Regions from separate parts of the Pseudomonas kitaguniensis genome, predicted to be linked through region 4. Evidence: predicted binding sites of a transcription regulator. Region 4 holds the regulator's gene; each other region holds the start of a gene.
The links. Region 4 encodes sigma-54, which starts transcription at its own class of promoters, with help from an activator protein. Its sites were predicted from a motif close to ANTGGCATNNANNTTGCTNT; they were not measured.

Region 1 (4,196 bases), on a different contig from region 4:
TTTGGATGCTTTGGCAGGCGCGTCATCGCCACCGTCATCGGCTTCGTCAGCCACGTCTTCAGCTGCCGCTTCAAGACCCTCTTCGGCCTCGTCGTCGTCACCTACTTCGAGTTCGTCGTTTTCCAGATCATCGTCGCTCATGTTCTACCTCATGACTTGCGAAAAGCAGATTAGTTATAGCCCAGCTTCACCCTCTGTCGAGGTCGCCGGAAAAAATCAATAGCCAGCGGATAACCAGTGGCTTATGCCCCATCACCGTGCAAGGTGGCGAGGACTTTACGAGCACCGCCATGATCACGGTGCTCGCCCAGATAAACACCTTGCCAGATCCCTATCGCCAAGCGGCCGGCATTGACCGGCAAACTCAGCTGGCAGCCCAGGAGACTGGCCTTGAAGTGCGCCGGCAGGTCATCCGGCCCTTCGTCGTTATGTTCATATCCCACCGTACCTTGAGGCACCAGCGCATTGAAAAAACGTTCGAAGTCACGGCGCACCGCCGGGTCGGCATTCTCGTTGACGGTCAACGAGGCCGATGTGTGCTGCAGCCACAGATGTAACAGGCCCACACGACAAGCCTTCAATTCAGGCAAGCCGGCGAGCAATTCGTCCGTCACCAAGTGAAAGCCCCGGGGCTTGGCCCGCAGGGTTATCAGAGTCTGTTGCCACATACAGTTCTCCGCCCATCGGCGCGCATTCTAGCGCGCTCTGGGAAAAAACAAAGTGCCGAATACGCCTACATGCCTGTAGGACATCTGCACGGTGAAACGTACCGCGTGCGCACCCTCACAAACTTTGCGCAAAAACCGGTACAGCGTCTTATCACTGACAAACGCCAGGCAAAAAAATGCCCGGCAAGCCGGGCATCTTTTTTTCGCACGCTTACAAGTTGTAACCGCGTTCGTTGTGTTGCGCCAGATCGAGGCCAACGGCCTCTTCTTCCTCGGCAACCCGCAAGCCCATGACCGCATCCAGCACCTTAAGGATGATGAAGGTCACGATGGCCGTGTAGATCACGGTGAAACCAACGCCTTTGCACTGGACCCAGACTTGCGCCGCGATGTCGGTCGTCGCGGCGTTGAAGCCACCCATGGCCGGTGCAGCGAACACACCGGTGAGGATCGCGCCGAGGATACCGCCGATACCGTGCACGCCGAAGGCGTCCAGGGAGTCGTCGTAACCCAGTTTGCGTTTCAGCGTAGTGGCGCAGAAGAAGCACACCACGCCCGCCGCCAGGCCGATAACCAGCGCGCCCATCGGGCCCACGGTGCCCGCAGCCGGAGTAATTGCCACAAGGCCTGCCACCACACCCGAGGCGATGCCCAGTGCGCTTGGCTTACCGTGGGTGACCCACTCGGCGAACATCCAGCCCAGCGCCGCAGCAGCGGTAGCGATCTGAGTCACCAGCATTGCCATACCGGCAGTGCCGTTGGCCGCAGCAGCGGAACCTGCGTTGAAACCGAACCAGCCAACCCACAGCATGGCCGCACCGACCAGGGTGTAACCCAGGTTGTGAGGCGCCATCGGGGTGGTCGGGAAACCTTTACGCTTGCCGAGTACCAGGCACGCCACCAGGCCGGCAACACCGGCGTTGATGTGCACCACGGTGCCGCCTGCGAAATCCAGTACGCCCCAGTCGCCCAACAACGACCCCGGACCGCCCCACACCATGTGCGCAATTGGCGCGTACACCAAGGTGAACCAGACGCCCATGAAGATCAGCATCGCAGAGAACTTCATACGCTCGGCAAAAGCACCGACGATCAGCGCAGGCGTAATGATGGCGAACGTCATCTGGAAGGTGACGAATACCGCCTCAGGGAACAGCGCCGCAGGGCCGGTGATGCTCGCCGGGGTGACACCCGACAGGAACAGTTTGGACAGGCCGCCCACGAACGAGTTGAAGTTGACGACGCCTGCTTCCATACCGGTCGTGTCGAACGCCATGCTGTAGCCGTAAACGAACCACAGAATGCTGATCAGACCGGTGATGGCGAAGCACTGCATCATCACCGAAAGAATGTTTTTGGAGCGAACCATGCCGCCGTAAAACAGCGCCAGGCCTGGAATAGTCATGAACAGCACCAACGCGGTGGATGTCAGCATCCATGCGGTGTCGCCGGAATTGAGGACTGGAGCTGGGGCTGGGTCCGCCGCCAATGCCAAGGCCGGCATTACGAGGGACAACAGGGCTCCGAGCCCTGCGAATTTACGCAGAGTCATAGTGTTTTCTCCTGGGGCGTTGGGGTTTGGCGGCTTAGATTGCGTCGGTATCGGTTTCGCCGGTACGGATGCGAATCGCCTGTTCCAGATTGACCACGAAAATCTTGCCGTCACCGATTTTGCCGGTGTTGGCCGCCTTGGTTATCGCCTCGATAACACGGTCAAGATCCTTGTCGTCAATGGCGACATCAATCTTCACCTTAGGCAGGAAATCCACCACGTATTCCGCGCCACGGTACAGCTCGGTGTGACCCTTCTGCCGACCGAAGCCCTTGACCTCGGTAACGGTAATGCCCTGCACGCCGATCTCGGACAACGACTCGCGTACATCGTCCAACTTGAACGGCTTGATGATGGCAGTGACTAGCTTCATGAAAACTCTCTCCCGAATTGGTGGACTTGCCCCAGGAAAACAAACCCGTCTCAAGTCTAAGCGCAGCGCCTGGCTTTGTAACGCGTCGTCGCCTCGGCATGTGCCGTTGCAACGCCAGCGAACCACTGGTGACGAAACCTGTACCCCTGATCCGTCGGCGCACTGCATTCGTCACAGCGACTGCATCAGTGCATGGGTCATGATCGTCTAAGCAGAAACCTTGCCAGCTCCGTAAAAACCACTGAAATCAGTTCGTTGCCCGGTTTTGCGTGCCTGCACGGCGGTTTGGCGACTGCAATGCGCACAATAACGGTGCGCCACTGCCCGCCCCTCTGCGCGAAAAACGTGCATCCAACACGGTAAAAAGACTATAGACGCTGCGTGATACACTGCCCGCCAACAGTATTCCGGAATATGTCCCATGCTCGCGCCCAAAGACCTACTCGACGCCCTGAGCGGCCACGCCTCTCGCCTGTTCAGCGGCGACACCGCGCTGCCCCGCACTGAAATCGAAAGCCAGTTCAAGGCATTGCTGCAGAGCGGTTTCAGCAAACTCGACCTGGTGAGCCGCGAAGAGTTTGATAGCCAAATGGTAGTGCTGGCCCGCACCCGTGCGCGGCTGGAAAGCCTGGAAGCGAAAGTCGCAGAGTTTGAAGCCAGGCTAATGCTGCCCTCCGCTGAATAAACGGATTTCTTGAAACTGATGGGAAGGCTGCAATGGTCTTCCTGCTATCTTCATCCAGCTAATGTCTTCAGGAACATTCCTACGACATGCGCTTACGCTTTCCGATAGCATCGCCACGCCCAATCTCTTTAGGCTGCTTGCTGCTGAACATTCAGCGCTGGGTTTGGCGACCCGGAAAGCTTGCGACGCACAGCGTCCACCATCCGATATCGGGTATTAAACCGAGCTCGTTTTATGGCGGCTGTGTGTGGGAGACCCCAGGGTCTGCCGGTATTCGCTTGCACCGGCTCGCCAACCTGCACGCAGCTGTCACCCTTATCGTTTGGCGACGGTAAACGGCAGTCCACTCAAGCGAATATGGGTACTGCACCATGGACAACGACCACTTCATTCCTCATGTGTTTACGCGGCACAATCTGCATCTTCACGCGCTTTTGTTGGAGAACCAGGCTTGGTTCAGCGCGCGTGATTTGGGTCGGTTGCTGAGGCTCTATTTGGACGAGCGAGCGTTGCGGAAGCTTGATCCAGATCAACGTCAGTATCGAAAGGCGCTCCATCATGGTGCTGTCGAACGGACGCTGCTGATCAGCGAGTCAGGTGTCTACGCCCTTCTGATTTACCATTATTGCCCGGAGTATCGAGGTCTTCGGGAGTGGCTAACGCACGAAGTTGTTCCTGCCATACGCGATGCGCAAAAAGGCACCAATTGTGATCATCCAATACTGAGTTTGTTAGCTTGGCCACAGACGTCTCTTAGCCTTCTACACTGGAACAATCAGGCATGGATAAGGCTACAAGACGTACCGCACATGCTTCCAGAGCCCGCCCGCACACATGGGGAGAAAAAACTAGCTTGGTGGAAACGCAGCGATCGACCCCAATCGGCAAACAAATAAACAATATATTAAGCCCTCACTG
Region 2 (4,196 bases), on a different contig from region 4:
CGGCGGTGATTCGCCCACGCACCGCATGCGCGCTGGCCCGCGCGGCGCCGAGGCAACTGTAGATGCTGGCCGGGTTGGCCGCGTCCAGCGCAAAAAAATGCAGCAGGCGTTCGGCATGCAGTTCACCGTGACGCGCGTGGTAATCCTCCAGCGTGCCGGTGATCAACAGCGGCATGGCCAATTCATGCAGGCCATCACCGCGCCCATCCTGGGGCATCAGCGACAGCGAATAGCTGACATCGAGCATGCGCGCGAGGTTTTCCGCGCGCTCCAGGTAGCGCGACATCCAGTACAAATCCGAGGCAGTTCTACTCAACATGTCATCAGTCCTCGACCACCCAGGTGTCTTTGGTGCCGCCGCCCTGGGACGAGTTGACCACCAGCGAACCTTCGCGCAGAGCCACGCGGGTCAAGCCGCCAGGCACCACACGGGTTTCCTTGCCGGACAAGACGAACGGGCGCAGGTCGATGTGGCGCGGCGCAATGCCGTTTTCGACAAAGGTTGGGCAGGTGGATAAACACAGGGTCGGCTGCGCGATATAGGCATGCGGCTTGGCCTTGATGCGGGCGCGGAAGGCTTCGATTTCGGCCTTTGAAGACGCAGGCCCCACCAGCATGCCGTAGCCGCCGGAGCCTTGGGTTTCCTTGACCACCAGGTCTGGCAGGTTGGCCAGCACGTGGGACAATTCGTCGGGCTTACGGCATTGAAACGTCGGAACGTTCTTCAGGATCGGCTCTTCGTCCAGGTAAAAACGGATCATCTCGGTGACGAACGGGTACACCGACTTGTCGTCCGCAACCCCGGTGCCAATCGCATTGGCCAGCACCACATTGCCGCAGCGATACGCCGCGAGCAGGCCGGGCACGCCGAGCATGGAATCCGGGTTGAACGCCAGTGGGTCGAGGAACGCATCGTCGAGGCGACGGTAGATCACGTCCACCGCTTTGGGGCCGTCAGTGGTGCGCATGAACACGCGGTCATCGCGCACGAACAGGTCGGCGCCTTCCACCAGTTCCACACCCATTTCGCGGGCCAGAAACGCGTGTTCGAAAAACGCGCTGTTGAAACGCCCCGGCGTCAGCACCACCACGCTGGGGTTATCCAGCGGGCTGGAGCTTTTCAGGGTGTCGAGCAGCAGGTTGGGGTAGTGGTCGATCGGCGCAATGCGCTGGGCGGCGAACAGTTCGGGGAACAGCCGCATCATCATCTTGCGGTCTTCAAGCATGTAGCTGACGCCGCTCGGTGTACGCAGGTTGTCTTCGAGCACGTAGTAGGTGCCGTCACCATCACGTACCAGATCGACCCCAGAGACGTGGGAATACAGGCCGCGGTGCAGGTTCAAGCCCTGCATTGCCAATTGGTATTGCTCGTTGGCCAACACCTGTTCGGCAGGAATGATCCCGGCCTTGATGATGCGTTGATCGTGGTACAGGTCAGCGAGAAACAGGTTCAGCGCCTTGACCCGTTGAATACAGCCACGTTCGACCACCCGCCACTCACTCGCCGGAATGCTGCGCGGGATGGTGTCGAAGGGAATCAGGCGTTCGGTGCCCTGCTCGTCCCCGTAGAGGGTGAAGGTGATGCCTGCGCGGTGGAACAGTAAATCGGCCTCACGCCGACGCTGTGCCAGCAGTTCGGGTGGGGTTTCGGCCAACCAGCGGGCGAACTCGCGGTAGTGAGGCCGAACCTGGCCTGCCCCGTCGTACATTTCATCGTAATAAGTGCGGATCATGCCGTACTCCTTGTCACCCGGACGCAAGAACCATCGCAAGGCCCGTGCCAGCGGCATAAACACTTAAAAATCAGTTAGTTGAATTACCACCGGGATCTGCTCGCACCGTCCTGGTGCGCAGAATGCCCGCCCTTGCGCCGCGCGCTTCATTGCAATGCGAGCTTTGGCTATCAACAGCATAGTCAGAGTTGATTTCACTGCGCGACGACCCTTGCGGATAATCACCACCATCTGCTGAACAGGACGCGTCCTGAGGCTTCAGCGCAACGCTCTTCCCTTTCAGCCACCCTCTTTGGGTGGCTTTTTTTTGGTGCAGAAAATGGCACCGCAAGTTCCGAATATTTTTGCTACGCCAGACACAAAATCGGCCGACCCGAAGGTCAGCCGATACGCTGCGGTTTTCATACAACATGCGTTGAATTACATGGGTAACCCACGCACCTCTTGCTTGACGCCCCATCCTTCGATAATCCCGCCCAGCGGTTCGACCACCGCTTCAAAATCTTGCTCGAAGTCTCCTATGCCGTCGTAGGTTGCGAACATGATTTTGCTCAGTTCCAGGTACCAGGCGCCATCATCGCGCGCGCTGACCTGGGCGTTCAGGGACTCTCCACGAAATCGACCCGCAGCCCTGCGCGCCCGTTCCTCATCCGGGAAAATGGCGTAGAACTCGATGGGGTGAAAACGTGAGAAGTCGAAGCCGCCCTCTTTCATGCGGCGCAGAACGTTGGTGCTGATGTCTTCTTGATAGGCTGTGCTCATGAAACGTCCTCCTCAAACTGATGGATAGACTTTCCGTGCTTCCCGAAGCCCGCGCCCTACTGGCGCGGGTGCGACGGCAATGACATCACCGCTGGAAAACAAGCATGTAGCTGACAAGACCAAACCTTAGCGAATCACTCGCTGATCTCAATTGCAGAGTAGCGTGAACCTGGCACCTCCACCAGAGGCGCTTGAACGGCAAACAGGGAATGTTCAGGCGGCAGGTGAGATGTCGAGGATCTGAATACTGTTCTGGTCTTTAAGAATCTTGACCGTAGGCTCGGGTTTACGGCCTTCCAGGTCATTGAGGTCCAGCTCCGCAGCCACCGGAACCAGCTTGTTGCGAATCATGTGCGCCGCATCTTCGAGGGTTGGCTTTTGATCGCAGGTGAACTGCTCTACGGACTGTACGCCGTGATCATCAACGAAGGTAATCTGCCACTTTTGCATCGGTGCCTCCTCGATAAAACCCGTGTTTGGGCTCACAACTATCTGGACCTTGAGGGTTTGGCAAACGTTCCACTCACGTCAGGAGGCACCTGATTAATGCGACTTATTTTTCAGCGTGTTGCTTCAAGGCTTTCAGCGTGTTGAACGGTGCGTCCACCACAAACTTGTTGGCCAGCCACGACGGCACGCTGCCACCTGGCTCGGTGTGCACCTGATAGGTCACTTCGGTCTGGTTGTCGCCTTTGGGCACCAGCTTCCAAAAACCCTCTACCTGGGCAACACGCACGTAACCTTTAACCTCTGGCTGGTAGGTCGGCACTTCGAGCAATGTGCGCGTGATGCTGCCATCGGCGCCCTTGGAGGTGGTGATCTCAAGGATCGAGTCGCGGTCGGTCACCGGGAACGGTGCCTTGAACTGGGTGTAGGTCCAGCTCTTGTCGCCTTCGGTCTTGAGCAGTTTTTGCGACTTGCATTCGTGGATCCAGGAGCAGGCAGCGGCCACGTCTTCCTGCAGGGCCTGGATCTTTGCAATTGGTGCCTTGATCACGGTCACACCGCGATACGCTTTGTACTTGGAGCCGGCAATTTCGCTCAAGGACACTTTGATACCGTCTTCGTCCTTGGCGACTTGCCAATCTTCAGCCTGGGCGGTGGCGGCGAACAACAGCGTAAAACCGCACAGCACAGCCATTCGTTTCAGCGAACCCATTGTTGTATTCCTTATTGTTGAAGTTCCGATAATAAAGCCCATCAAGCCGCCGTCATCTGCTCCCACCAGCCGATCAACCGGATCGCATCGGGCTGATCGGTGCCGCAGACCTCAATGTCGGCCTTGAAATCACTGCACACCGCTGGCCGCTCCGGTTGCCCGAAAAGCTGGCATAGCTGTTCGACCGACAAGTGCAGGCAGCGTTCGCCCGCAGGTTTGCCCATGGGCATTCCCGGTAATGGCGAACTGATAGAGGGGGCAATGCAGCAAGCGCCACAGCCTTCACGGCATTTCATGACCAGCAGGTCCTCGACGACTCAATAGGATGGCGGGGCTAGAGTACGCCCTAAAACAGCCGTTTTAAAATGGTCCAACAGGGGTTTTTCGCAAAAACCAAGGTGACTGACCAGTCTCCGACAGAGGGTCAGTGGCAGGCGTCACGTTTAGCCGGAAGTTTATTGCTTGAATTCGAAATCCAGCGCAGCGCCTTCCACATCACGGCGCTCATCGCTGCGCAATTGCAGCTTCATCTCGTTGCTCAA
Region 3 (4,196 bases), on a different contig from region 4:
ATGCTGCCACGAGCGATACGGCCAACGCCGATAACACCCAGGAAGCTGTTGTAGTCGAGTGCCGAGATTTGCATCTGGAACGGGCCGTCACGGTCAACAGCCGGCGCAGGTACGTTGTCGACGATCGACTGGTACAGCGGGGTCATGTCGTCAGCCATGTCGTTGTGGTCCAGACCGGCAATACCGTTCAGGGCCGAGGCGTAGACGACTTTGAAGTCCAGCTGTTCTTCGGTAGCACCGAGGTTGTCGAACAGGTCAAAGATCTGGTCCAGAACCCAGTCCGGACGCGCGCCTGGACGGTCAACCTTGTTGATGCAGACGATTGGACGCAGGCCGGCTTCGAAAGCCTTCTTGGTCACAAAACGGGTTTGCGGCATAGGGCCGTCTTGAGCGTCAACCAGCAGCAGAACGGAGTCAACCATCGACATTACACGTTCAACTTCGCCGCCGAAGTCGGCGTGGCCCGGGGTGTCCACGATGTTGATGTGGTAGCCGTTCCAGTTGATAGCGGTGTTTTTAGCCAGGATGGTAATACCGCGCTCTTTTTCCTGGTCGTTGGAGTCCATCACGCGCTCGTCGTTGAGCTCGTTGCGCTCCAGGGTGCCGGATTGACGCAAGAGTTTGTCTACCAGGGTGGTTTTACCATGGTCAACGTGAGCAATGATGGCGATGTTACGTAGATTTTCGATCACTTGTGTATCTCGATCAGAGGATTCGGTGTGCTGACAGGTCGTGGCAGCGATTAACAGTAGAGTCAGGCCTTGCCGTTACAGCTTGACGGCAGAGTCGGGGGGCCGGTGACGCAGGCCACAGGCAAACAGCCCCGGGCTCTTAGCTCGGTCGATAAACGCGCACATTGGCATGCCCCTCACTGAGCAAATGGTGGGCATGCAGGCGACTCATCACGCCTTTGTCGCAATACAGCAGGTACTGACGGCTGTTATCCAGTTCCTTGAAACGCGCGTTCAGTGCGTAGAACGGCAGCGCTTGCACGTCGATGCCAGCGATTTCCAGCGGCTCATCTTCAGCGGCATCCGGGTGACGGATATCGACGACGATTTGACCGGCCAGGGCTTCGCTGACTTCTTCGATCTGTACATCCTGGCCCAATTCGTCGATTACGCGGTCGATTGGCACCATTTTGGCGTTCTCAAGCGCACGCTCGAGAATCGCCATGTCGAACTGTTGTTCTTCGTACTCCACGCGGTTGCGCTTGGCGTGGGTCTTGGGGTTCACCGAGATGACCCCGCAATATTCAGGCATGTGCTTGGCAAAATCTGCCGTGCCGATTTCTTCGGCCAGGTCGATGATGTCCTGCTTGTGACTGGCGATCAGCGGGCGCAATACCAGCTTCTCGGTCACGCAGTCGATCAGCGACAGGTTGGGCAGCGTCTGGCTGGCCACCTGGGAAATCGCTTCACCGGTTACCAGTGCGTCAATCTGCAACTGATCGGCGATCTTCGACGCAGCGCGCAACATCATACGCTTCAATACTACGCCCATATGACTGTTATCGACTTTTGCGAGAATTTCGCCGAGTACTTCCTCGAACGGCACGCTCACAAATAGCACGCGCTGGGAGCTGCCGTACTTCTTCCAGATAAAGTGCGCGACTTCCATCACGCCCAATTCGTGTGCACGCCCGCCCAGATTAAAGAAGCAGAAATGGCTCATCAGCCCGCGGCGCATGATCTGGTAAGCCGCGACCGTGGAATCGAAACCGCCGGACATCAATACCAGGGTCTGTTCCAGGGCGCCCAGCGGGTAGCCACCGATGCTGTTGTGCTGGCTGTGGATCACAAACAACCGTTGGTCGCGAATTTCCATGCGCACTTCAATTTGCGGTGCTTTCAGGGAAATTCCGGCGGCGCCGCACTCGCGACGCAGCTTGCTGCCGACGTATTTTTCGACGTCCATGGAGCTGAATGGGTGCTTGCCGGCACGCTTGCAACGCACCGAAAAAATCTTCCCCTCAAGCTCATTGCCGAAGTGCTGTTTGCACTTTTCGGTGATGTCGTCAAAGTCGCCCAGCGGGTACTCGTCGACCTGCAGGAAATGCGCGATGCCCGGCATGCAGCTCAGGCGCTCGGTCATGTCCTTCAAGGCTTTGGCATCGGTCAGGCGGGTTTCCAGTTCGAGATTGTCCCACACACCGTTCACCACCACAGCCGGGTCCAGATCGCGGAGCACGGCACGGATGTTCTTGGCCAACTGACGGATGAAACGCATCCGTACCGGCCGGCTCTTGATGGTGATTTCGGGGAAGACTTTAACGATTAATTTCATGGAAACAGCGCGCGCAGAGCCTGCCGAAAAAGGGGGGCGCGGATTATAGCGGAAATCGCTCAAGGTTTGACCAGTTAATATGCATCACAACTATCGCGCACCAAAACGGATCACTCGCGCACATTAACGCTGCATTGCAGTGCGCCATTTGCTGTAATTTTACGAATTGCACCGTTATAGGGGCTAATTTGAGGCAAAAAGGCCATGTTGGCGCACTGGCATGCAATTTGCTCTCTTGTGAGGCAGGTTGCCTTGGTCGACTATTCGCGCCGGCATCACCCACATTCTAAGGGCTAACTCCACTACCCCAGCCCGAAGCCACCCGGAGGACACCATGTCGAAGTCGGTTCAACTCATCAAAGATCATGACGTTAAATGGATTGATCTGCGCTTCACGGACACAAAAGGCACTCAGCACCACGTGACCATGCCGGCTCGCGACGCGCTGGATGACGCTTTCTTCGAAGAAGGCAAAATGTTCGACGGTTCCTCCATTGCCGGCTGGAAAGGCATTGAAGCTTCCGACATGATCCTGATGCCGGACGACAGCACTGCCGTACTCGACCCGTTCACCGAAGACCCAACCGTGATCATCGTGTGTGACGTGATCGAGCCTTCGACCATGCAAGGCTACGACCGCGACCCACGTGCGATCGCCAAGCGTGCCGAGGAATACCTGAAGTCGACCGGTATCGGTGACACCGTATTCGTAGGCCCGGAGCCAGAATTCTTCATCTTTGATTCGGTCAAGTTCAAGTCCGACATCTCCGGCTCCATGTTCAAAATCTTCTCCGAACAAGGTTCGTGGATGTCTGACCAGGACATCGAAGGCGGCAACAAAGGCCACCGCCCGGGTATCAAAGGTGGCTACTTCCCGGTTCCGCCGTTCGACCATGACCACGAAATCCGTACCTCCATGTGCAACGCCATGGAAGAAATGGGCCTGGTTATCGAAGTTCACCACCACGAAGTGGCCACTGCCGGCCAGAACGAAATCGGTGTGAAGTTCAACACCCTGGTGGCCAAGGCTGACGAAGTTCAGACCCTGAAGTACTGCGTACACAACGTGGCTGATGCCTACGGCCGTACCGCTACCTTCATGCCTAAGCCGCTGTATGGCGATAACGGCTCGGGTATGCACGTTCACTTGTCGATCGCCAAAGAAGGCAAGAACACCTTCGCTGGCGAAGGTTATGCCGGCCTGTCCGACACCGCCCTGTACTTCATCGGCGGTATCATCAAGCACGGTAAGGCCCTGAACGGCTTCACCAACCCATCGACCAACTCCTACAAGCGCTTGGTTCCAGGTTTCGAAGCACCGGTAATGCTGGCCTACTCGGCGCGTAACCGCTCCGCTTCGATCCGTATTCCTTACGTGTCCAGCCCGCGCGCTCGCCGTATCGAAGCCCGCTTCCCGGACCCGGCAGCCAACCCGTACCTGGCCTTCGCTGCGTTGGTAATGGCTGGCTTGGACGGTATCCAGAACAAGATCCACCCTGGCGACGCCGCCGACAAAAACTTGTACGACCTGCCGCCTGAAGAGGCCAAAGAGATCCCACAAGTGTGCGGCAGCCTGAAAGAAGCCCTGGAAGAGCTGGACAAGGGCCGTGCGTTCCTGACCAAAGGCGGCGTGTTCAGCGACGACTTCATCGACGCTTACATCGAGCTGAAAAGCGAAGAAGAAATCAAAGTACGCACCTTCGTACACCCACTGGAATACGAGCTGTACTACAGCTGCTGATCCGGTAGCGCCGCTTAACGCGGCGTGATGAAAAAGACCTCCTTCGGGAGGTCTTTTTTTGCCTGCGCTTTAGCGGGCAGTGCTGCTGTGGCAAGCGGGTTTGCCACACAGGCTCGCTGGCACTGTGCTGCGATAGCGCGAAACCAGTTACATGTTGTATTAGTAATCC
Region 4 (4,196 bases):
CTTGAAGCCAAAAGACTCAACCAGAAATGCCGTACCAGGCTCCGGTTGATTCAACAGCCGCAGCTTGATCGCATCACGCAACTGATAGAGGTTCAGGCCTGTGGTGTTGATCTTGAGGTCGGCGAGGTCAATGATCGGCCCGAGCAGGTTGGTCTCGTCCTCAATGGCTTCGGCCAACGAGCGGTTGGCGCTGCTGAGGGGGTGCCGCCTGCGTGTCTCGGAGAAGCGCTTGAGCAGCGTTTCTTCATCGGCATCCAGGTACAGCACATCGCAATGAATATGCTTGGCGCGCACTTCCTCAAGCAATTGCGGGAAGCGCACCAGATGGCTGGGCAGGTTACGCGCGTCAATCGACACGGCAACCAACGGTTGCGCCAGTTCGGTGTGAATCAGCGCGCGTTCCGCCAGTTCCGGCAGCAGGCCGGCCGGCAAGTTATCGATGCAATAGAAGCCGCTGTCCTCAAGAACGTTGAGGGCGGTACTTTTACCCGAGCCGGAACGGCCGCTGACGATGATCAAGCGCATGATTACTGCCCGTTTTGTTCGTCCAGGACAACCTGATAGAGCGCCTCGTTGCTACTGGCACTGCGCAGTTTGTCGCGTACTTCCTTGCGGTCCAGCATGCTGGCGATCTGCCGGAGCAGCTCCAGGTGTGCATCGGTAGCGGCTTGCGGGACCAGCAGAACGAACAGCAGGTCGACCGGCGCACCGTCGATGGCGTCGAAATCGATGGGTTTTTCCATGTGCAGCAGGGCACTGACAGGCGATTCACAGCCTGGCAGGCGACAGTGCGGGATGGCGATGCCGTTACCAAAACCGGTCGATCCGAGTTTTTCACGGGCAATCAGCGACTCGTAAACAACTTGCTCATCCAGGTCAGGCACTTCGCGGCTGATCAGTTTGGCAATTTCTTCGAGGGCTTTCTTTTTACTGCCGCCCGGCACGTTCACGAGGGAACGGCCGGGGGTCAGGATGGTTTCAAGTCGGATCATGGGGGGAGAGTTAACGACCTGTACCTTGCATCAGGTGCAGATTCTTTTCCTTATGCTTTATGAGTTGGCGGTCCAGCTTGTCGTAGAGCGAGTCAATCGCCGCGTACATGTCGTCATGTTCCGCATTGGCGACGACCTTGGCATTCGGTATGTGCAGGGTGGCCTCGATTTTCTGCTTGAGCTTGTCGACCTCCATGATGACCTGCACGTTGGTGATCTTGTCATAATGCCCCGCAAGCTTGTTCAGCTTGCTCTCGGTGTACTCACGCAGGGGCTTGGTGACTTCCAGCTGGTGTCCACTGATGTTGACTTGCATACAGCTTCTCCTTCGTTGCCAGTGCATAAAGCGACAGGCAGAAATGCCTGCCACTGGAACGCTGTGGCCCGCCCGTCACATCAAACGTTTACGCTCGCTGGAAGGCGCGATCCCAAGGGACTCGCGGTATTTGGCGACGGTTCGACGGGCGACCTGAATGCCTTGTGCCTCCAGTAAACCAGCGATCTTACTGTCACTCAATGGCTTTTTCTGATTTTCCGCGGCAACCAGTTTTTTGATGATCGCGCGGATCGCCGTGGACGAGCATTCACCGCCTTCGGAGGTGCTGACGTGGCTTGAGAAAAAGTATTTCAACTCATAAATACCGCGAGGGGTATGCATGAATTTTTGCGTGGTAACCCGCGAAATCGTTGATTCGTGCATGCCCACCGCTTCGGCGATGTCGTGCAGTACCAAGGGTTTCATCGCCTCGTCGCCATATTCCAGGAAGCCGCGCTGGTGCTCGACGATCTGGGTAGCCACTTTCATCAGGGTTTCGTTGCGGCTTTGCAGGCTCTTGATGAACCAGCGCGCTTCCTGCAACTGGTTGCGCATGAAGGTGTTGTCGGCGCTGGTGTCGGCGCGGCGCACAAAACCAGCATATTGCGGATTGACCCGCAGGCGTGGCACCGATTCCTGGTTCAGCTCCACCAGCCAGCGCTCGTTGTCTTTGCGCACGATCACATCGGGAACCACATATTCAGCTTCACTGGACTCGATCTGTGAGCCCGGGCGCGGGTTGAGGCTCTGTACCAACTCGATGACCTGGCGCAGGTCATCTTCCTTTAGCTTCATGCGGCGCATCAGTTGGCTGTAATCGCGGCTGCCCAGCAGGTCGATGTAGTCGGTTACCAGGCGCTGGGCTTCAGCCAGCCAAGCGGTTTTGGTAGGCAGTTGGCGCAGTTGCAGCAATAAGCACTCGCTGAGCGTGCGCGCGCCGATACCGGCAGGCTCGAACTGTTGGATCCGGTGCAGGACGGCTTCGATTTCATCCAGCTCAATGTCCAGCTCCGGGTCGAAGGCCTCAAGAATTTCCTCAAGGCTTTCGTCCAGGTAGCCCTGATTGTTGATGCAGTCGATCAGCGTCACCGCGATCAGGCGATCGGTATCCGACATCGGTGCCAGGTTCAGTTGCCAGAGCAAGTGGCTCTGCAAGCTTTCGCCAACAGACGTACGGGTGGTGAAGTCCCACTCGTCATCATCGTTGCTCGGCAGGCTGCTGGCGCTGGTCTGGTAAACGTCTTCCCACGCAGTGTCCACGGGGAGTTCGTTGGGAATGCGTTCATTCCATTCGCCGTCCTCAAGGTTATCCACCGTAGGGGCGGTTTCCTGGTAGGAGGGTTCCTGCACATCAGCGTTGGGTTTTTGCTCGATGTTATCGGCCAGCGGGTCTGCATTATCGAAGTCGTCGCCTTCTTCCTGGCGTTCGAGCATCGGATTGGACTCCAGGGCCTCCTGGATTTCCTGTTGCAGGTCCAGGGTCGACAATTGGAGCAGGCGGATGGCCTGTTGCAGCTGCGGTGTCATCGTCAGCTGCTGGCCCATTCTCAGGACTAGCGATGGTTTCATGGCAGGGGCTTAACACCTTATTCGCCGGCGCAATGCGCCATCCACGACAGGGCGCGTGAGCGCCAAACATAAGCAAATTATATGCCTGATATCCAGTGCTTTGCCTAGAGCGCGGTAACAATAAAAAAATCGAGCTTTTTATTGACTCCCGCGCACCCAGGCGCAAGGCCGGACACCGCCGTACTTACAGGCGGAACTCGTGGCCCAGGTAAACTTCCTTGACCAGTTCGTTGGCCAGGATGGTGGCTGAGTCGCCTTCGGCAATCAGCTGGCCATCGTTGACGATATAAGCTGTTTCACAAATATCCAGAGTCTCACGCACGTTGTGGTCGGTGATTAGTACACCGATGCCCTTGGCCTTGAGGTGATGGATGATCTGCTTGATGTCGCCAACCGAGATAGGGTCAACGCCAGCAAACGGCTCGTCCAGCAGGATAAATTTCGGCGCAGTGGCCAGCGCACGGGCGATTTCTACACGGCGACGCTCACCACCCGACAAGCTCATGCCGAGGTTGTCGCGAATATGGTTGATGTGGAACTCCTGCAGCAGGCTTTCCAGTTCCTGGCGGCGGCCGTCACGGTCGAGTTCCTTGCGGGTCTCAAGGATCGCCATGATGTTATCGGCGACCGACAGTTTGCGGAAGATCGACGCTTCCTGGGGCAGATAGCCGATACCTGCGCGCGCACGACCGTGCATCGGCTGGTGGCTTACGTCCAGGTCGTCGATCAATACGCGGCCTTGATCCGCCTGGACCAGCCCCACAATCATGTAGAAGCAAGTAGTCTTGCCGGCACCGTTGGGGCCGAGCAGGCCGACGATCTGGCCGCTGTCGATCGACAGGCTGACATCGCGCACGACCTGGCGGCTTTTATAGGCCTTGGCCAAATGCTGGGCTTTCAGGGTTGCCATTAATTGGCCTTCTTCGCAGCGGGTTTAGGCGCAGGGGCGGCGGCGTCTTTCTGCTTCGGCTGGATAACCATGTCGATACGCGGTTTCGGCGTACCGATTTTCGCGCCGGTCGCACGACCCGCCTGAGCGATCTGCTTCACCGTGTCGTAGGTGATTTTTTCACCGTCGGTGGTGTTGCCATCGCTGCTCACGACACGCGCTTGATCGATCAGAATGATGCGATTTTGCTGGGCGTGATACTGGATGGTCCTGCCGTAGCCCTTCATCGGGGCAGGGTCTGCGGCGGCCTGCTTCTGTTCGAAGTAGGCAAGGTTGCCCACCGACGTTACCACGTCGATCTCGCCCGCCGGGGTACGCGTGAGCGTCACTGTATTGCCAGTGATTTTCATCGAACCTTGGGTGATGATCA

Region 1: the regulator sigma-54 is predicted to act here: its motif matches at 2,802-2,821, upstream of glnK (P-II family nitrogen regulator).
Region 2: the regulator sigma-54 is predicted to act here: its motif matches at 1,766-1,785, upstream of ACOZK9_RS06250 (circularly permuted type 2 ATP-grasp protein).
Region 3: the regulator sigma-54 is predicted to act here: its motif matches at 2,501-2,520, upstream of glnA (glutamate--ammonia ligase).

Annotation. Positions count from the first base shown of each region.
Region 1 covers NZ_JBLZPT010000007.1:135,309-139,504, reverse strand. Annotated here, with positions in the region: gene sutA (transcriptional regulator SutA) at 1-141, opposite strand, end outside; gene ACOZK9_RS12055 (secondary thiamine-phosphate synthase enzyme YjbQ) at 243-668, opposite strand; gene ACOZK9_RS12050 (ammonium transporter) at 880-2,220, opposite strand; gene glnK (P-II family nitrogen regulator) at 2,255-2,593, opposite strand; gene ACOZK9_RS12040 (accessory factor UbiK family protein) at 3,015-3,278, shown strand; gene ACOZK9_RS12035 (BRO-N domain-containing protein) at 3,650-4,174, shown strand.
Region 2 covers NZ_JBLZPT010000003.1:171,124-175,319, reverse strand. Annotated here, with positions in the region: gene ACOZK9_RS06255 (alpha-E domain-containing protein) at 1-319, opposite strand, end outside; gene ACOZK9_RS06250 (circularly permuted type 2 ATP-grasp protein) at 324-1,733, opposite strand; gene ACOZK9_RS06245 (ribonuclease E inhibitor RraB) at 2,154-2,495, opposite strand; gene ACOZK9_RS06240 (hypothetical protein) at 2,709-2,945, opposite strand; gene ACOZK9_RS06235 (START domain-containing protein) at 3,049-3,654, opposite strand; gene ACOZK9_RS06230 (YkgJ family cysteine cluster protein) at 3,696-3,950, opposite strand; gene ACOZK9_RS06225 (translation initiation factor 2) at 4,110-4,196, opposite strand, start outside.
Region 3 covers NZ_JBLZPT010000013.1:160,486-164,681, forward strand. Annotated here, with positions in the region: gene typA (translational GTPase TypA) at 1-692, opposite strand, end outside; gene thiI (tRNA uracil 4-sulfurtransferase ThiI) at 832-2,286, opposite strand; gene glnA (glutamate--ammonia ligase) at 2,621-4,027, shown strand.
Region 4 covers NZ_JBLZPT010000002.1:258,050-262,245, forward strand. Annotated here, with positions in the region: gene rapZ (RNase adapter RapZ) at 1-525, opposite strand, end outside; gene ptsN (PTS IIA-like nitrogen regulatory protein PtsN) at 528-992, opposite strand; gene hpf (ribosome hibernation-promoting factor, HPF/YfiA family) at 1,003-1,308, opposite strand; gene ACOZK9_RS05095 (RNA polymerase factor sigma-54) at 1,384-2,877, opposite strand; gene lptB (LPS export ABC transporter ATP-binding protein) at 3,062-3,787, opposite strand; gene lptA (lipopolysaccharide transport periplasmic protein LptA) at 3,787-4,196, opposite strand, start outside.